4 regions of the Paenibacillus guangzhouensis genome follow, and region 1 is predicted to be linked to each of the others. Evidence: riboswitches for the same ligand, from Rfam matches in the RefSeq annotation. Region 1 holds a riboswitch; each other region holds the start of a gene.
What was found. A riboswitch is a leader RNA that binds a small molecule or an ion and turns the genes downstream of it on or off. The one in region 1 is predicted to bind cyclic di-AMP.
Positions count from the first base shown of each region.

Region 2: another riboswitch for cyclic di-AMP. It lies ahead of GCU39_RS11835 (3D domain-containing protein); the one in region 1 lies ahead of kdpA (potassium-transporting ATPase subunit KdpA).
Region 3: another riboswitch for cyclic di-AMP. It lies ahead of GCU39_RS10575 (APC family permease); the one in region 1 lies ahead of kdpA (potassium-transporting ATPase subunit KdpA).
Region 4: another riboswitch for cyclic di-AMP. It lies ahead of GCU39_RS23575 (C40 family peptidase); the one in region 1 lies ahead of kdpA (potassium-transporting ATPase subunit KdpA).

Region 1 covers NZ_CP045293.1:6,353,343-6,358,458, forward strand. The annotation lists gene GCU39_RS28525 (cohesin domain-containing protein) at 1-1,197, shown strand, start outside; cyclic di-AMP (ydaO/yuaA leader) riboswitch at 1,545-1,732, shown strand; cyclic di-AMP (ydaO/yuaA leader) riboswitch at 1,805-1,972, shown strand; gene kdpA (potassium-transporting ATPase subunit KdpA) at 2,310-3,989, shown strand; gene kdpB (potassium-transporting ATPase subunit KdpB) at 4,015-5,116, shown strand, end outside.
Region 2 covers NZ_CP045293.1:2,653,852-2,658,967, forward strand. The annotation lists gene GCU39_RS11820 (dihydroorotate dehydrogenase) at 1-109, opposite strand, end outside; gene GCU39_RS11825 (dihydroorotate dehydrogenase electron transfer subunit) at 90-791, opposite strand; gene GCU39_RS11830 (polysaccharide deacetylase family protein) at 1,071-1,886, shown strand; gene GCU39_RS11835 (3D domain-containing protein) at 1,948-2,709, opposite strand; cyclic di-AMP (ydaO/yuaA leader) riboswitch at 2,712-2,886, opposite strand; gene GCU39_RS11840 (Nramp family divalent metal transporter) at 3,057-4,403, opposite strand; gene GCU39_RS11845 (amino acid ABC transporter ATP-binding protein) at 4,735-5,116, opposite strand, start outside.
Region 3 covers NZ_CP045293.1:2,382,610-2,387,725, reverse strand. The annotation lists gene chrA (chromate efflux transporter) at 1-590, shown strand, start outside; gene GCU39_RS10585 (Rrf2 family transcriptional regulator) at 709-1,110, shown strand; gene GCU39_RS10580 (NAD(P)/FAD-dependent oxidoreductase) at 1,186-2,085, shown strand; cyclic di-AMP (ydaO/yuaA leader) riboswitch at 2,273-2,430, shown strand; gene GCU39_RS10575 (APC family permease) at 2,613-4,439, shown strand; gene GCU39_RS10570 (flavin-containing monooxygenase) at 4,601-5,116, shown strand, end outside.
Region 4 covers NZ_CP045293.1:5,234,693-5,239,808, forward strand. The annotation lists gene GCU39_RS23560 (YwhD family protein) at 1-21, opposite strand, end outside; gene GCU39_RS23565 (M1 family metallopeptidase) at 124-2,112, shown strand; gene GCU39_RS23570 (carbamoyl transferase) at 2,125-2,928, shown strand; cyclic di-AMP (ydaO/yuaA leader) riboswitch at 3,182-3,318, shown strand; gene GCU39_RS23575 (C40 family peptidase) at 3,324-3,824, shown strand; gene GCU39_RS23580 (diaminopimelate dehydrogenase) at 4,019-4,996, shown strand.

The DNA of each region.
Region 1 (5,116 bases):
GCCAAGGATGCGGAAGGACAAGAGCAAATCTATTACACCGACGGCACGAAGCTGATGATGATTCCAATCTCCGCATCGACGAGCGTGAAGCTGCCGGTGCGTAACGGATGCTTCGAAGAGCCGCTCAAGCCAGATAACAGCATTCCGGGCTGGAGCAATGCTTATACGACAACGGTGACAGAATTTAGTCTCTCGAGCGAGCAGAGTTATTGCGGAGATCCGGGACAGAGCTTGAAGGTCGTAGACCAAGCGCAAGGTAGTGCGGGAACGGGCAGCTATCTCAGCGATCCAATCCCAGTCGTCCGCGGCGCTGAATATACGGCCGCTGCGAAGCTCTATATTGAGCAAGGACTCATTGAAGGGTCAAGAACCGATGATTCTGGCATCATACTCTATTTTTACGACAAATCCGGCAAGCAGATCAGTACAGTAGCAGGTACGGTTATTAAAGGCATGCCGCAAAAGCAATGGGTCGATATCTCTGCATCTGGTGTGGCTCCGGAGCAAGCAGCCTATGCGAGGATTGCTTTGTATTCGTCGGCATGGAACATGATGATCGGCTACTATGATCAAGTCACCTTCGAGGGACAATCGCCAGGCAGCTTGAAGTTGAAGGTTGATGGCCAAGTCGCTGTCGGGGAATCGTTCAAGGTTACCTTGCAGGCGCAAGATGTGACCGACTTGGCTGCCGTGCAGGCATCCTTGGCATTCGATCCGGCACTCTTCGAAGTCGTGGATGTGCAGATGGCTAGCAGCTTCGGTTCTGATTCCAACGCCTATCTCGGCTGGAACCAGGATCAGACGCACGGCAAGGTCAACATCATCGCTACGCTATTGGGAGCAAGGGCGCTTGGCGGCAGCGTGGACGTGGCACAGATTACGCTGAAGGCGAAGCAATTCGGAGATCCAGCGGAAATCGTGCTTACGAAGGAGTCGCTATTTGCCGACAAGAATGCAGATCTGACAAAGCTGTCTTACACGCTGCCTGCAGATGTGAAGCTTGGCGTACAGTTCGCGTACGATGTAGAAGACGTGAACCAAGACCATCAAGTGAACGCACAGGATGTCACGCTTGTTGCCCAGCAATTAGGCAAATCGCTGGAAGAAGGTAATCGCATGATGGATCTGAACGGCGATGGAAAAATCGATATCAGTGATTTGTCGCTGGTCGTATTGAAAACGCTGGAACAGAAGTAATAGGAACAAGGAATTTCTGAGCATCTCCTCTCGGTGAACGGTGTGCGACCACTGGCCGAGGGGAGATTTTTGTGTGCTGCAGAAGCAATCGAATCCAGGTAGTTAGCATACATGGAATTGGATTGATTTGGATAGATTCAGAGTATGGAAAAAAACGACAAACTTTTAAGCTAGCAGTGTGTATTCATCCTGAAATATGCGTGAACGTGATCTAACGAGCGAAAATAGGAGATTTCGAGAGATTCACCTCATTCATAACGCTTTCATGGTTATTTCCAGTATTTTCAGATTCTATTTACGCGATTTATTCGGTTTTACAAGTTGCAACGCGAGGAGTATGATACGATTCATGAACATTGCTGAGTCCTTGCATGAGCAAGGAGCGGGGGAACCAAATAAGTCATGAACCTGTTGTTCGTGTGAGAGCGAGCGCGGGTACATGTGGGGTGAATCCTGGGTACAACGGTACCGAGGTAGGGTGACTCTCACCATCCGAATCCGACAGCTAACCTCGTAAGCGAATGAGAGAGGATGAAGGAAAGTGTAGATGTATGCTGGCTGTAGCAGCGAAGGCGCTGCAGCTTCGATCATGCAATTCGAAATGAACATGTCTTTATCGCTGAGTCTTTGCTATAGCAAAGAGCGGGGGAACCAACGGTCGGCAGAGCTGACCATGGGGTGAATCCAAGGCACCGTCTTGTACGGCGCTAAGGTAGGGCGACTCTCTAGGCCCGAATCCGACAGCTAACCTCGTAAGCGTCTCGAGAGAGGCAACTTGAACGTATTCAATGCACAGGTGCATGGCGATTTGCCGTGTCCTTAATTGAAGCCGCGATGGATAACCTCCCCCGCAGGCTTCTTTTTTTATGCCCAAATAAGGAAGTTCAAAAGTTAACTCCTTATGACGAGGTGCTTCAAAGATGTTAATTCGACGTCGAATCTTGCGTTCACCCTCGAAGTCCGGTGCTCATTTAGGTTTCGCCTAAACTCCGCTCCTCCTTCTTCGGGTTCACGCAACCTTCTCGGTCCTAAGAAGCCAACTTTTGAACAACATCTGAACAGAACATGAAAACCTGAATTCTTGAAAAGGGAGAATGAACATGAACGTCCTTATGGATATATTGCAAATCGTGATTGTCATCGGGCTATTGCTCTTGATCGTGAAGCCGCTCGGGACTTATATCTATCATATTTTTTCGAATGAGCCGAATCGGTCGGATCGGATTTTCGGACCGGTGGAGAAGGGCATCTACTGGCTGATTGGGCTCAAGAACAAAGGCGACATGTCGTGGAAGCGATACGCGCTTAGTCTATTACTAACCAACCTCGTATTGACGCTCATCGGATTTGGGGTCTTACTCGTGCAGCGCTGGCTGCCGCTCAATCCGAACGGGATCGACAATATGGAGCCGACGTTATCTTTTAATACGATTATCAGCTTTATGACCAATACGAACTTACAGCATTACAGCGGGGAATCGGGTCTATCGTATTTCTCGCAAATGATCGTCATCATGATGATGATGTTCACCTCGGCGGCGACGGGAATTGTGGTGGCAATTGCCTTTATCCGCGGATTAACGAAGAAGGGCACAGGCCTTGGCAACTTCTTCACAGACTTCGTGAAGGCTCATACCCGGTTGCTGATTCCGATGGCGATCGTGATGACGCTGGTGCTCGTTGGACTGCAAGTGCCGCAGACGCTGAATGCGACGGTGGAAGCTCATACGATTGCAGGAGAGACGCAGCAGATCGCGGTCGGGCCAGTCGCTTCGCTCGAATCGATTAAGCATCTAGGGACGAACGGCGGGGGATTTTTCGGAGCGAACTCTTCGCATCCATTCGAGAATCCGAACCCGTTAACGAACGTGCTCGAAATGTTAATGATGTGGTGTATCCCAGCATCGCTGACGTATACGTACGGACGCTTCGCTCGGAATCAGAAGCAGGGCTGGATCGTGTTCGCGGTCATGGGCATTTTGTTCGCAGCGTTCCTAAGTCTTGTCTATGTCTCGGAGAGCAACGGCAATCCAGTCTTGAATTCGATCGGCGCCGATACGTCGCAGGGCAGCATGGAAGGGAAGGAAGCGCGATTCGGTATTGCGCAATCCGCTCTGTTCACAACTGTAACAACCTCGGCCACGACGGGGACGGTCAACAATATGCATGATACATTAACGCCGCTTGGCGGTCTCGTACCGATGTCGCTGATGATGCTGAACGTGGTGTTCGGCGGTGACGGCGTAGGGCTTGTCAACATGCTGATGTATGCGATCCTTGCGGTATTCTTGGCAGGCTTAATGGTCGGTCGTACGCCGGAGTTCTTGGGTCGCAAGATCGAACCGCATGAGATGAAGCTCATCGCGATTGCGATTCTGGCGCATCCGCTCATCATTCTCGGACCGACGGCGATTGCGTTTTTAACGGATCTCGGATCCGGCGCGATTACCAATCCTGGGTTCCACGGGATCTCGCAAGTGCTCTATGAATATACCTCCTCGGCAGCCAATAACGGCTCGGGCTTCGAAGGCTTGGCGGATAACACGCCGTTCTGGAATATCACAACTGGGATTGTCATGTTCCTCGGACGTTATGTCTCAATTGTGGCCTTGCTCGGCGTCGCAGGTTCACTCGTGCGCAAGAAATGGGTGCCTGAGACGATCGGGACATTCCGTACCGACAACAAGCTGTTCGCAGGGGTACTGCTCGGAACGGTCATTCTCATTGGCGCACTGACATTCCTGCCGGTGCTCGTCCTTGGACCGATTGCAGAGTACCTGACATTAGGGTAGAGATCATTTAACGAGGTGAAAGAACATGGATCAGACCATGAAACGAAAATCATTAATAACTTCAGATATTGTGAAATATGCGCTAGGCCAGAGCTTCGTCAAATTAAACCCACTGATCATGATCAAAAATCCGGTCATGTTCGTGGTCGAAGTAGGGACGTTCATCGTCCTGCTGTTAACCTTATTCCCGTCCTTATTCGGGGCGGAAGCGAATTTCGGTTTTAACTTAACGGTATTCATCGTCTTGTTGTTCACCGTGTTGTTCGCGAACTTCGCTGAAGCAATTGCGGAAGGACGCGGGAAAGCCCAGGCGAATGCGCTCAAGCAGACGAAGAGTGATGTGCTGGCGAATAAAGTACAGCCTGGCGGCGGCGTGAAGCAAGTGCCGGCAACCGAGCTCCGCAAAGGCGACATCGTCGTCGTATCGATGGGCGAGATGATCCCTGGAGACGGGGAAGTGATCGCGGGGCTGGCAACGGTCGACGAATCCGCGATTACCGGTGAATCTGCGCCAGTGATGAAGGAAGCGGGCGGCGACTTCAGTTCCGTCACAGGCGGTACACGTGTCGTCAGCGACCAGATTAAAGTGCGGATCACGAATGATCCGGGCGAATCGTTCCTCGATCGCATGATCTCCCTCGTGGAGGGAGCAGAACGTCAGAAGACGCCGAACGAAATTGCGCTGAATATTTTGCTCATTACATTGACCGTGATCTTCTTGATCGTTGTGGTGACACTAGCACCGATTGCAAAGTATGTCGGAGTCGACTTGGAAATTCCAGTGCTTATCTCCTTGTTAGTCTGCTTGATCCCGACTACAATCGGCGGGCTGTTGTCCGCAATCGGGATTGCAGGGATGGACCGGGTGACGCAGTTCAACGTACTCGCGATGTCCGGTAAGGCCGTTGAGGCAGCAGGGGACATCAACACGATGATTCTTGATAAAACCGGAACGATTACATTCGGGAATCGGATGGCGAGCGACATGGTGCCTGTCGGCAAAGCGACGGTCGAAGAAGTATCCCAGTGGGCTGCGGTGAGTTCGATGCACGATGAGACACCAGAAGGCCGTTCTGTATTGGAATGGGTACGAAGAGAAGGACATTCGTTCGATGAATCGCTGGCGA
Region 2 (5,116 bases), 3.2 Mb from region 1:
TAATATCATAGAGCTTCGCATATTCTTTGCCGAACCCAAATGTCCCTGACGCCATTACGATTGGATTTTTAAAATGTACGCCTGCAACCTTACACGCCATGTTCTGCATCAAATCGAACCTCCTCCGCTGCGAATACCGGACCATCCACACAAGCTTTTCGGTTACCACCTTGGCAAATGACACTGCATACGAGACATGCTCCAATGCCGCACGCCATACGTTTCTCAAGTGAGACATAGACTTTGGCCCCTGATCCACGCGCACGTTCCGTTAATGCTTTCATCATGACATGCGGTCCGCACGTGATCACAGCGTCATACCTCGTATAATCGATCTGATTGACAATGATTCCGCCTACATCACAGACGACTTCGCCTGCGAAAGGTCTAAACTCATCGACAAGATATGATTCTCGGCTGAATCCTAGATAAATGTCCGGTTGCTGCAGCTGCTTCGCTGCGAAGTATAGCGGGGCGATCCCAATTCCCCCGCCGACTAGCGCTACCTTGCCTTGCACTACAGGGAAGCCGTTCCCATAAGGTCCTTCCAGTTGGATCGGATCGCCCGCTTCAAGCTGCTTGAAACGTTCTGTCCCTTCCCCAACTACATGATATAAGAAGCTGATCTCTTGCACACCGATATCATATATGCTGATCGGCCTGGATAACACGGGATAATCTGACCATGCCCGAAGCATGTAGAACTGCCCCATTCGGCCCTCAAAATGTCCTTCAATTTTCATCAGGTATACGTCTTTTGCGATCTTCACATTGGATTTAACGGTATTCACATGCGCCCTCCTTTTAACAGGGTTTTGCCTTCTTATACTATGCCTTGCGGCGCTTGCCGAAGCTGTGACAATGTTCACATCGATGCGTTTGATTCGATTGGAAACATTCGCATAATTCACCATCGAAAAGGACATAACAAAGAGACGGATTCCGAATGTGCAAAACAGTGTATTGAAGGGAGGGGATTCGCTTTGCGTTCGTGTTGTATACTGTTCCTAGTCCTCATCATGCTCTGTAGCGGTTGTTCAAATTCTTCTGATCCGTCACCGCTACCGAAAGTGCTAGAGACATCCCCCGTAACACTCCATTCCAAAGGGGCTGAGACAGAGACCAAGCAGAAGTTGTCCGAACCGGATGCGACGAGACAGACGGTCTCGCATCGCAAGAAATCAGAGCGGACCAAATCCAATCGCCGATCTCGTGCAGAAGATAGTTACCGTGCCTTGTCATCACTGCGTCATAAATACCCTGCCATCTTCAAAAATAACGGTTCGTCCTATGCGAGACGTGTATCCTTAACGTTCGATGATGTGCCAGATGAGTTCACAGGTAAAGTGCTGGATGTACTCAAAGCCTATAACGTCAAAGCGACTTTTTTCGTGATGGGCTATCGTGCCGAGAAGCACCCCGATATCGTAAGACGGATGGTGCGGGAAGGCCATCTCGTCGGCAACCATACATACAATCACCCTTTGCTGACGAAGGTGTCCATGGTGAAATTCAAACGGCAAATCTTGCGAACGGACGCGATATTGCATCGAATCATTGGGTATCACCCCAAATTCATTCGCCCTCCATACGGTGAAATCAACGAGCAGCAAGTGCGATGGGCTGGAAGCCAAGGGTATATTATCGTGAATTGGGATGTCGATTCCCAAGATTGGCGAGGACTAAGTGCCCAGAGAGTCATGAGCAATATCCTAACGACTACACGGCCGGGTTCGATTATTCTGCAGCATGCAGGCGGGAATGTTGGAGGGGTCTTAAATGGGACGCTGGAAGCTCTGCCACGAGTCATTGAACGACTGAAAAATAAACGTTATCAATTCGTTACCTTGACAGATATGTTCCATGTCCGAAAGAGCAATTCATAAAACGAAGAACAAAAAAACGCTTCCTTCATCCTTATTCAAGGATGGGAAGCGTTTGTCGCTATTAAGAAAGTATAAATACTTTTACATTCTGAATACCGAACTTGCTCGCACTCGATTGTGTCGTATCGACGAAGATATCAATACGGTTCCCTTTGATACTGCCGCCAATGTCATTCGCTCGACCCACAAATCCGCCTGCTGGTAATCCGTTAAATGAGTAGCCTGTTACGAATACTTTCGTACCAAGCGGAATCATGTCCGGGTCAACCGCAATTGTACCGTGCTTCAATTGATTACCGAAATAATCTTTCCCTGCCCATGATCCATTTTCACTTGCTGCAGCTGTATAGGCTGTCGCTTTCACATTTATCGATTTCTTGTAGCTTGTAGGCTCGCCAGAAATATGGACCACATTATCTGATGATGCAAAGGCAGACACTGTTGCTTCCTTTTTCTTCGGCTCTGGTTTCTCTACCGGCTTCTCCTCATTCTTTGCTGTAGGCGCAGGTGCAGATTTTGCAACTGCTTTTGCTTCTGCTGCAAGCGGTTCGGATGCTGCTGCCGGTGCTGAGGCAACCTCAGCTTTTTGTTCTTTGGCTCCAGGAAAATCAATCTTTAATCCTTGATAGATATTGAGTGGATCGACGTTCGGATTCGCCTTCATGAGATCATTCATATCGATGTTATTCGCCTTTGCGATATTGAAGAAGGTATCTCCGTCTTTCGCGTAGTAAGGCGCTGCTGCAACAACAGTAATCGATTGAACAGCTAAGAATGCAGTTATCAACGTAATGGACAATTTCTTCAGATTAAAAATTTTCATAATTCCTCCTTTTCATACGCCTACGAGGTTAGTTGTCGGGTTTGGATTGAGGATACAACCCTACGCTTACGCGTTTCACCCCTAGCTGAATCGATTGTTGTGGATTTTGTTCTTCATCCATTCAGCTGTGAATCATCCCCCGCACTTCAGCAATCGAAGTTTCGGCTCAATCAATATATCACAATTTTGTAACCAGTGCGCAAGCAATTTTTGACAAATCGCTCAACCATGCGGTATATCAGCGTTTTTTGTGATTAATTTTTTGATACAATTACAACAAAAAGACCTATTCACCGAGTGCTGGACTCGATTCGAATAGGTCTTCCTCAGCTAAAAATAACGTTTAATTAACCGAAAAATGTGCTGTACAGTAGATACGCATTCAAGATAATGATTACGATCGTTACGAACCATGCCGTCCATTTCATCCATGGTTTGTTGACGAATTCCCCCATTTTGGCAGGGTCGCTTGTGAATTTCACGAGAGGTACGACAGCAAAGGATAGTTGAAGCGATAGAATGACTTGACTTAAGATAAGCAAATCGCTGACACCCTTCTCACCATACATGATGGTTACGATCACCGCTGGAATAATCGCGATCATCCGTGTAATTAATCTGCGCAGCCAAGGCTTAAGTCGTATATTCAGGAAGCCTTCCATGACGATCTGCCCCGCTAAGGTACCTGTTAATGTTGAGTTCTGTCCTGATGCTAAGAGCGCAACCCCAAAGACGATACTACCAAGCGTTGTGCCGAGCAGCGGCGTTAACATATGATAGGCATCTCCAATATCCGCAATACTCGTCATCCCCGCCTCATGGAACGTTGCGGCTGCGATAATAAGAATGGAAGCATTAATGAACAGTGCGAACAATAGTGCAATGGATGAATCCCATGTTGCATATTTAATCGCTTGACGTTTCCCCGCAGAATTCTCCTCGAAGCTCCGCGTCTGTACAATAGATGAGTGCAAATACAAGTTATGTGGCATCACAGTGGCCCCTAAAATCCCGATCCCGATATACAACATCGTTGGGTTCGTAATGATCTCTGCGCTCGGAATAAAGCCGCGTGCGATGCCGCCAAGGTCAGGTCTAGATAAGAAATACTCTACTGCGAAGCAACCGCCGATGGTCGCGATCAAGACGATAACCAATATCTCAATATATCGGAACCCTTTGTTCTGTAGGAACAGCACGATGAGAACGTCGACTGCCGTAATTAATACACCGTATACAAGAGGTATCCCGAATAGCAAGTTCAGCGCGATCGCGGCCCCGATGACTTCAGCCAAATCACAAGCTGCGATGGCCAGTTCACAGAGCACCCACAGGACGAAATTCACTGGCTTCGTATAATGATCACGGCAAGCTTGCGCAAGATCTCGACCCGTCACGATCCCAAGTTTGCCGGCGAGTGCTTGCAAGAGCATCGCCATAAGGTTCGAGACGAAGATGACGGACAATAGTGTATAGCCGAACATCGAACCTCCGGCAATACTCGTCGCCCAGTTCCCCGGATCCATATACCCTACCGCAACCAGATAACCTGGCCCTGCAAAAGCTAAAAACTTCTTGAGCCATGAACCTTTCTTAGGTATTTTCATCGAACGATGAACTTCTGGCAATGACGGTTGATCCCGCTCCTGCCGCCATGACTTCTTCGCAAATGATGGTTTATTCAATGATTTCATTTCTACATTGTTCTCCATATCGATCACTCCTATCCTGCTCGTGCTACTTTCCTCATATCTATCTATGTCAATTGTGTATTGGACAAAATATTTTTCCTTAGTGCAACTTTTGGTTAAAAAAATATAGGCCACTTCAACATCTTATTCAGAGACAATGCAAATGTTCTATACTCTAAATTGTACTAGGGAAACTTTTTTTGTCAATACCTAAACTTCGGCCCCTAACCAACAATTAAGCAAAGAATCCACGCCACACCTGCATTATTAGCTTTCGTTAGGTTAACAAAAAATCCTCCGCCCTGACAGGGACGAAGGATGATGTGGTTCTAGATTAGAGTACCTTGCTAAGAAATTCTTGTGTACGCGGATGCTGCGGTGCACTGAATACGGTCTGCGGATCGCCTTCCTCGACGATCTTCCCGCCATCCATGAACACGATGCGGTCGCCAACTTCTCGCGCAAAGCCCATCTCGTGAGTTACGATGACCATTGTCATCCCTTGTGCCGCAAGGGATTTCATTACATCCAGCACTTCCCCGACCATTTCGGGATCGAGCGCTGATGTCGGCTCATCGAACAACATCACGTGCGGCTGCATCGCGAGTGCGCGGGCAATGGCGATACGCTGCTTCTGTCCACCGGATAATTGCGAAGGATAGACATGCTTCTTATCTTCAAGCCCAACTTGGCGAAGTAAATCGAGCGCAATTTGC
Region 3 (5,116 bases), 2.9 Mb from region 1:
TCATTTGCTTGATGCTCTTCTTCGGATTGCTCATAATTCTGCCTATCCTAAGGCCGATTGTGAATGCTGATGGATTATCTCTATTTGATAGCTTCTATCGATCAGGCTCCCTTGTTTTTGGAGGAGGACATGTTGTCCTTCCAATGCTTGAACGTGAAGTCGTACCGACAGGCTGGATTACGAAGGCTGACTTCCTGGCAGGGTATGGCGCGGCACAGGCCGTTCCCGGTCCATTGTTCACCTTTGCCAGCTATTTAGGTGCGATGAAAAGCGGGGTAAGCGGAGCACTGCTGGCAACGGTTGCGATCTTCCTGCCCGCGTTTTTATTGATTGCAGGAACCTTGCCATTCTGGAATACGATTCGTAAAAATCGTAAGATGCAGGGTGCTTTTATTGGCATCAATGCGGCGGTTGTCGGTATTTTGCTCGCAGCGTTATATCATCCGCTCTGGACGACGGCCATTCTTACGCCTGTTGATTTTGCCTTCACATCACTGTTGTTCTTGTTGCTCGTCTTCTGGAAGCTGCCGCCATGGGTCGTGGTCGTGGCAGGAGCGGTTGGGGGGACGATCATCGGAATGCTGAGTTAAGACATCATCACAGGACAACACCGTTCAAAATCAAAACTCGTAAAGTTCGGCAAATCTTGACGAATCTTCATTTTAGGGTTATTGTAGATAGATATAGTCTATGATTCGAGGTGTGAAGATGAAGTTCTCCAAGGCAACGAACTATGCGCTGCATACGATGCTGCTGTTGATATCTGTCGCTCCAGGCAAACCAGTTGGTGTATCGCAGCTCGCGGATAGGCAGGGCGTCTCATCGACGTACCTGTCGAAGATTTTGACCAAGCTGGTTAAGGCAGGGTTGATTGAATCGGCTTCCGGTGCGAATGGAGGGTATCGGCTTAAAGCGAAGAAGGAAGAGATCTCATTCCTTGATGTCATTCATGCGATCGAAGGAACGGCATCCTTGTTCCACTGCGGGCTTCATGACGATACAGAATGCGAAATCCAGAAAGTGATGGTATCTGCTGAAGGAGCGATGGAGCAGGAGCTTCGCCGTAGGAAACTCTTCGAGATTGCCCGAGCAATAACGTTGTCTGAGTAAGACATCGTTATTTTTTGGGATTATTATAGACATAATATATCTTTAATAACGATGATATAAGAAAGGATGAGTCTAATGATGTATGATTGTGCCATTATAGGCGGAGGACCTGCAGGTCTTAATGCGGCGCTAGTGTTAGGGAGAGCAAGGAGACGTGTCGCGCTGCTGGATAACAACCAGCCGAGGAATAGCGTTACCCATGCTTCGCATGGATTTATTACAAGGGACAATGTCGCGCCAGCTGAGTTCAGACGAGTGGCCTATGAAGAAGTACTGCGCTATCCGTCTGTGCACCATTGGCAGCTTGATGTAACCGATGTTCATGCAGCAGGGCAGGGATTCGACATTGTTATGTCTTCCGGCAACCAGTTGCAGGCGCGCAAGGTGATCATCGCAACGGGACTGAAGGAGATCTTCCCCGCTATCGAAGGATTTCACGATTTTTATGGGAAAAGCATATTTAACTGCCCATATTGCGACGCATGGGAGATGCGTGATCAGCCTCTGATCGCCATATCTGAGGATGCTGGCATCTTCCATACCGCTAAATTGCTATATAACTGGAGCGAAGATCTAATCGTAAGCACGAATGGCCGCACGATATTATCCGATGAGCAGCAAGACCTCCTGATGTCTAGAGGGATCCGGGTGATTCAGACACCTATTGCAGCCTTTGAAGGACAGCACGGACAGCTAGAACGTGTTTCTTTCACGGATGGGAGTTGGATTGAGCGCCGTGGCGGATTCGTTAGTCCCACGTTCGTGAATAAAGCAACATTCCGCGAACAACTCGGTTATGAGGTGACGGAGCAAGGTGGAATTCGAACGGATGCAGCAGGGAGAAGTTCCGTAGCAGGGTTGTATGCGGCTGGAGATGCGGCTTATGTGAGACCTTCTCAGGTTGTAATTGCTGCGGCAGCGGGGAGTAAAGTTGCGATGACGGTTAACTATGACTTGACGGAAGAGGACTTTTGATAAAAATCAAAGAGAACTTGCGTGTGAAATAGATAATAAAAGAGTAAGAATCAAGTAAGCGTTTACTTGGTGATGAATCGTCTGAATTATTCTTTGCAACCAACTTTTTAGCATTTTACAAGGAGAACAGAAAGGCGTAATATTCAATCTTGGAAATGCGCATAGCACAAAATATCGTTCAACTATATTCTCATATTCGCTGAGTTTTCCAGAAGGGAAAACGGGGGAACCAACGTGATGAACATGAAAGTCCATCACATGGGGTGAATCTGCAGGCATGCAGTAGGGTGACTCTCGCCATCCGAATCCGACAGCTAACCTCGTAAGCGTCGTAAGAGAGGGGATATGAATACTGTGATCATGTCAATATGACCACGGAGGTTCAAGCCTCTGTGGTTTTTTATTGCCAAAAAACATAATTAGCGGTTTGGGGGTAGGTTGCTGTTATGGATAAAAGCGTGCGAAACAAGGGATTATAGCTTCATAATCACATCTATGTATTAACCAAAAGGGGAGCAAGATTCACGATGTTATCCATTATCAAACGATTATTAATTGGTAGACCACTGAAGTCAACGGAGTTAGGAGAGCAGAAAATCAACAAGACCAAAGCATTAGCTATCTTATCTTCTGATGCGTTATCTTCCGTTGCCTATGGACCTGAGCAAATATTGCTCGTTCTGGTTACCATCAGCACTGCAGCTTTCTGGTACTCCATCCCCATTGGTATTGGCGTATTAATTCTATTGACAGCACTTATCTTATCCTATCGGCAAATAATATTCGCTTATCCGCATGGTGGCGGAGCTTACGTCGTATCCAAAGAAAATTTGGGTATGTACCCGGGCTTGGTCGCAGGCGGATCTCTTCTTGTTGATTATATTCTGACCGTGGCCGTGAGTGTATCGGCTGGGACCGATGCGATTACGTCTGCTTTTCCAAGTCTGCACGAACATAACGTAGGCATTGCGATCCTATTCGTCGTATTTATTACGATCTTGAACTTACGAGGCGTCACAGAATCGGCGTCGATCCTGGCTTATCCGGTGTATCTGTTCGTCCTTGCCTTATTCATCCTATCGGGTGTAGGGATTTACAAAATTCTAACCGGTCAAATATCGCCTGAGCTGCATACATCGCTCGGAACACCCGTGGCTGGAATCAGCTTGTTCCTGCTCTTAAGAGCATTCGCATCAGGTAGTTCTGCGTTAACAGGGGTAGAGGCGATCTCGAACGCGATACCTAACTTCAAGGATCCGGCGCCGAATAACGCAGCAAAGACATTAATTGCGATGGGAACGCTGCTCGCGTTATTATTCTCGGGCATTATTTTCTTGGCTTATTATTACGGCATTGCTCCGAAAGAAGAGGTTACGGTTGTCTCCCAGATTGCTGAGATGACCTTCGGACGGAACTTTATGTACTTCTTCATTCAAGGCACGACGGCGCTTATCTTGATTCTTGCCGCCAATACCGGATATTCCGCATTCCCGCTGCTTGCTGTGAATCTGGCGAAAGATAAGTTCATTCCAAGAATGTTCACGATGCGCGGCGATCGCTTAGGATATTCGAATGGGATTATTTTCTTGGCCGTCATGTCCATCATCTTGATTGTAGCCTTCGAAGGGAAGACGGAGCAGCTAATTCCGCTCTATGCTGTCGGGGTGTTCATTCCGTTCACACTATCTCAGACCGGGATGCTGTTGAAATGGCTTCGTGAGAAGCCGAAGGGTTGGGTAACGAAGTTCATCATTAATACGACCGGCGCAACGATCAGTTTAGTCGTTACTTTAGTATTCTTCATTACGAAGTTCTCGCAAATATGGTCCGTACTCATCTTCTTGCCGTTAATCATTGCGCTCTTCCATCAAATTCGTAAGCACTATGATGCAGTTGGCGAGCAGCTGCGCATTACGGATTGTGAGCCTGCGCCACCGATCGAGGGGAATGTCATCATTGTTCCAGTAGCCGGCATCACCCATGCCGTTGAGAACTCGCTGAACTATGCGAAATCGTTGAAACCGTATCAACTGATCGCGGTTCATGTGCCTTTTGAGCGGGAAGGCGAACAAATCTTCGAGGAGAAGTGGAATAAATGGCAGCCGGATGTCAGACTTGTCACGTTGCATTCACCCTATCGCAGTATCATTAATCCGTTAACGAAATTTATTGATACCGTTCAACGGAAAGCGAGCGAATCGAATTATCAAGTGACCGTCATTATCCCACAGTTCATTCCGAAGAAGGGTTGGCATAATTTTCTTCACAATCAGTCGAGCTTGCTGATCCGTGCCCATTTGCTCTTCCGACGCAATGTGATCATTACGACGGTACCTTATCATTTGAAGAAATAATTGAATCGTTCTGAGAGCTGCCTTGACATCAAGGCGGCTTTTTTGTGTAGTTAGTAGCACTCAGATGGCAATGGACCTACCTATTGACACTGTAGTATTCTATATATGATAATATGCTCATATACGCATGTAAAAGAGCGCTATTCAAAGGAGATAACAAGATGATGGAAGAAATTGATATTCTGGTCATCGGTGGGGGTCAAGCGGGGTTAGCGGCAGGATATTATTTGAAACATACTGCGAAATCCTTTCTTATCATCAGTAAGGAGCGCCGAATCGGCAATGTCTGGCGACATCGGTATGATTCCTTGGTTCTGTTCACGCCGAGATGGTTCAGCGCCTTGCCTGGACGAAGGCTGGAGGGCGATCCGAATGGATTCGCGACGAAGAATGAAATTGCAGATTATATGGAACGGTATGCGGAATCCATGAGCTTGCCAGTACAGCTCAATACAGAGATTCTTGGAATATCAAAGATGGGGGAATCGTTCCATATCCGCACGGCTGCGGTAGAATACATCGCGAAACAAGTGATCATAGCGACGGGACCGTTCCAGAAGCCGTTCCTTCCCGAGATCGCTTGTCAGGTGCCGCAATCAATATTCCAGACGCACACAGCGGCTTACACGAATCCATCGATCTTGCAGGAAGGACCCGTTCTAGTCGTCGGAGCTGGG
Region 4 (5,116 bases), 1.1 Mb from region 1:
TTTTTGCTCTTCAGAACTCATCCGCATTATACCTCCAAGTGATTTAATTTTATTTTAGCTAATATTATTGAAATTGCAAACATATACATGCTGTACATGCTTGTCAACGGGAGGTAAACGTGTATGACCCCACGCCTAACAAAACGCATTCTAACGATCTCGCTCATCGTTTGTCTGCTCGGCTATGCCATCTGGTTCAGCAGAAACCAGGCAGATCATCTCACCACCATGTCGAAGCTTCCAGAACAGCGTACGGCCGCAAGCGAACCGGCAGAACCGAAGCAGACCATCGAGGCGCCGACCTCGAAAGTGTATAGCAAACGCATCGTTGAATATCACACGAATGTGAAGCTCGAAGATTCCCAGGTCGGCAAGACGCTGCAGGGCAGCCAATCCGTCACGTGGACCAACCCCGGCAAAAATATCGTAAATGAGCTGTATTTCCACCTCTATCCCAATGCATTTTCGTCCAAGCAATCGACCTTTATTCAAGAATCTGGCGGAAAACTGCGCGGGGATGTCATGAAGGAAGGCAGCTACGGGTCCATGGAAATCACCGACATGCAAACCGAAGAAGGTATGTCGCTCATGAAACGCATGCAGTATGTACAGCCGGATGACAACAATCCGAATGATCGCACTTTAATGAAGGTTCGGCTCTCTCAGCCGGTCAAGCCCGGCCAGTCCATTACGCTTAATATGAAGTTCAATGTCAAAATGCCGGACGTCTTCGCACGCATGGGTGTCGCAGGCAACTTCGTCATGGCGGGACAATGGTTCCCGAAGCTGGCCGTGTATGAACCCGCAGGTACGCGCGGGCGAACGACCGAAGGATGGAATATCCATCAATACCACGGGAACTCCGAATTCTACTCCGACTTCGGTACCTACAACGTGCGCATCCAAGTCCCTGAAGCCTATAAAGTGGCAGCCTCCGGCTTCCCAACCAAAAGCGCAACCACCCAAGCCGGATACAAAACTTATCAATTTTATGCCGAAGATGTGCATGACTTCGCATGGGCCGCATCGCCGGACTTCATCTATGCTGAACAGCCTTTCTCTGCGCCGAACGTTCCTGGCGTACGAATCAAGCTCTACCTTGATCCGGCGCATAAGGATCTGCAAGAGCGGTACTTCCACGCCGCTAAGGTGTCACTTGCTCGCTATAGCGAATGGTACGGAGAATACCCTTATTCTACACTCTCGATCGTCGTACCGCCTAAAGAAGGCAATGGGGCTGGCGGAATGGAGTACCCAACCCTTATTACGGCATTCGGGGCGATGGATGATAACCCAGGGTATGATCTAGAGCGTACTGTCGTTCATGAAATCGGACATCAATATTTCTACGGCATGCTTGCGAGCAATGAATTTGAAGAAGCTTGGCTGGACGAAGGGTTCACCTCCTACGCTGAGGACCGCGTCATGGAGACGGAGTACGGTATTGTACCGAATCTGCCGATCGAGTCGAGCTATATGACCAGCCCAGCTCCACTGTCTCTCTACGCATGGAAATACAAAGACTCCGACCAATATGCCGAAAATGTGTACACGCGCGGTAAACTGGTGCTCGTTGCCTTGGAAAAGCAAGTGGGAGCCAAGACGATGGCTAAAATTATGAAGACCTACACGAATAAATGGGCCTTCCGCCACCCGACGACGTCGGATTTCCAGCGTGTCGTCGAGCAAGTCACGAAGAAGAATTGGACTGAGTTTTTCAATCAATACGTCTATAAAGGATTCATGACGGATTATGCCGTGGAGAGCATTACAGCGGAGAAGATAGAATCTAAAGGGGCGACGGCCTATGAGTCCAAAGTCATTCTCCGCAAAAAAGGCGGCGATTACCCGCAAGTTCCTGTCGTGTTCATGTTCAAGGACGGTACGTCCGTGAAGCGGATGTGGGACGGCGCATCGGCAACGATTCAGTATACACTCACCCATAAGACACCGCTGGATTGGGTGATGATCGACCCGCAAGATACGATGGTGCTTGAGAATAAACGCATCAATAACTACATGAAGGCCCAGATTGATGAAGCCGTCAAAACGCGAATTAACTTCAGTACAGCAAAACTGATCGAGAGTATCTTGAACGCACTCGGATGGTGAGGTGAACCCGGCATGAAATATATCAAAGAAAGCTTTAGTATTGTTAGGCATCATTTCTATATTGTTATTATTCTATTCTTGTACCAGCTGATCTGGGGCTTCTTCCTCTATCGATTTATCGACGCCATCGTGGTCCCCCTTCTAGAACGCTACCCGGATCCTCACCCTACTGAGACGAGTATGCAGATGTTCTTAATCGAGAGCCAGTTCCAACTCATGAAGACCGATATCATCGATTATTACCTGTGGATGCTGGCTGGCTTATTCCTCATACGCATGATCATCACACCGTTCATCAACGCCGGACTCTACTATTCTATTCACCATCAAGATGATAAAGGACTCTTATTCTTCAAAGGCATGAAATACGCGTGGAAACCGGCCTGTCTGTTCTATTGGCTGGAGAACCTGTTGATCCTCGCCCCAGCGTACTGGATCGTTCCTTACTTCTATCAGGAATGGAAGTTCTACAACCTGGAGCAACTAGGGGTTGCCTTCCTACCGATCATCTTCGGATGGATTGTATTCGCATGGATCATGCATCAATTGTTCTTATTCATGCAGTTTGGTCAGGTGAGCAAGACGGGGATCTTCCGCGGACTGCTCCTCTCCCTCAAAAACCTGCCTATGATTCTAGGCATCACCCTTCTACTGCTCGCATTCCTGCTTGTGATCAGCAGTATTTTTACAGCTGCCGCTTGGATCTGGACAGGGCTCATCGCTATTATTCTGCATCAGACCTACCATCTCGTCCGCTCTATCGTCAAAGTGTGGGGCATTGCAGCACAATATCAACTGTGGCAAAGCAAATGTTAAAATATCCCCACAAAGTGATGTGCCCAAAAAATAGAAACACGATACTCGTCCAATAAAATAAAGAAGTAACGAATAAACCCGATTTTCGCCTAGCGAAGGTCGGGTTATTCGTTGTTTTTCGCAAAAAATGGAGTAAAAACGTAAAAAAAGGTTTGTCAAAGAGAGTAGCGTCTGTTAGAATAGCAATTAGTTAAGATTTTGTAATAAGTTTGTAATCAATTTTGTCATTATTGTGATTCGTATCCGGTGCACCAAATTATTGAAGCCGAGTTCCTGCGCACCAGGAAACGGGGGAACCATCTTTGGGTGAATTGATCTTGCAAGTAAGGGATCATAGGGAGCCTTCAACCGAACCCTTAGCTAACCTCGTAGGCGTTGGAAGGAGTATTACCCTCTTGAAAAAGTTATTTAAATCTATGATCGTCACACTTGCATTAACGATGACAGTCTCTGTTGGTAGCGCTTTCGCCGCAGACTCCAAACTTGACAAAGAAGTTAACGAAGTTATTGGCACTCGCTATCAAAGCGGTGGCACATCGACAAGTGGATTTGATTGCTCCGGATTTACGATGTACATCTTCAAGCAGTTCGACATCAAACTTCCGCACCAATCGAGATCACAGTACAAAATGGGCCAAAAAGTTGCAAAATCAGATCTTCAATCCGGAGATCTCGTATTCTTCAACACAACCGGTAAAGGCATCTCGCATGTCGGTATCTATGTAGGCGACAATAAATTTGCACATGCATCCAGTAAAAAAGGGATTACAATTTCCAGCTTAAGTGATTCGTATTATGTGAAACGTTATGTTGGTGCAACAAGAGTGACGAATTCGGACATTTTTGATGAAACCAATGACAATGACGGCAATCAAGATCACGATGATGTAGAATAATAAGAAGGAGCCCGCGAAGTCCATCCACTGGACACATTCGCGGGTTTCTTTTTACCAAAGCCGTATTAATAAAAGTAAGAACCACGATAGAGGTTTTTTCTCACGAATAACGTTTACATTTAATGTAATATTTCTATATACTTTAAAGGGTGGACAAGCAGAATATTGGAATACCCTAGAGGAGGACTTTATCAATGCAAAAGATTAAAGTAGGTATTGTTGGTTATGGTAACTTGGGGAAAGGCGTGGAGAAAGCCATTCGCCAGAACCAAGACTTGGAGCTCGTAGCGGTATTCACTCGCAGACAGCCAGACCAAATCGCTACAGCAGGTATCAAATTCGAGCATATCTCAGCTGCAGAGCAATATAAAGGTATCATTGACGTGATGATTCTGTGCGGAGGTTCCGCGACAGACCTTCCAGAGCAGACGCCAGTGATCGCCAAAATGTTCAATACGATCGACAGCTTCGACACGCATGCGAAGATTCCCGAATTTTTCAATACCGTGGATGCAGCTGCGAAAGAAGGTGGCAACCTCAGCGTAATTTCGACAGGCTGGGATCCGGGATTATTCTCGCTTAATCGACTGCTTGCGGAGTCTATCCTGCCAGAAGGCAAAGACTATACGTTCTGGGGCAAAGGCGTTAGCCAAGGCCACTCTGATGCGATCCGTCGTGTGCCAGGCGTAAAAGCTGGCGTACAGTACACTGTTCCAGTTGAAGAAGTGATCGACCGCATTCGTTCGGGTGAGACACCAGAGCTCGCTACACGTGAGAAACATTTGCGTGAGTGCTATGTAGTCGCTGAAGAAGGCGCAAACCAAGATCAAATTCGTGAGACGATCGTAAATATGCCGAACTATTTCTCTGATTATGACACAACCGTGACATTCATCTCCGAGGAACAGCTTCAGGCTGAGCATCAAGGCATGCCGCATGGCGGATTCGTTATTCGCAGCGGTGTAACAGGTGAGAACACGAAGCAAATTATCGAGTTCGGATTGAAGCTTGAGAGCAACCCTGAGTTCACGGCAAGCGTGCTCGTAGCTTACGCGAGAGCAGCTCACCGCCTTAGCCAAGAAGGAGCAACTGGTGCGAAGACGGTATTCGATATTCCACTCGGCTACTTGTCCCCGAAATCGGCTGAAGAACTTCGTCGCGAATTGCTGTAATCCTTATATTTTGCGCAAACCTGGTCATCTTAACGATGATCAGGTTTTTTGGTTTTCCCTTGGGAACGTTTACATCATTTGTGCAACAACAATGTAAACGTTTTTACCATTTATCGCTTT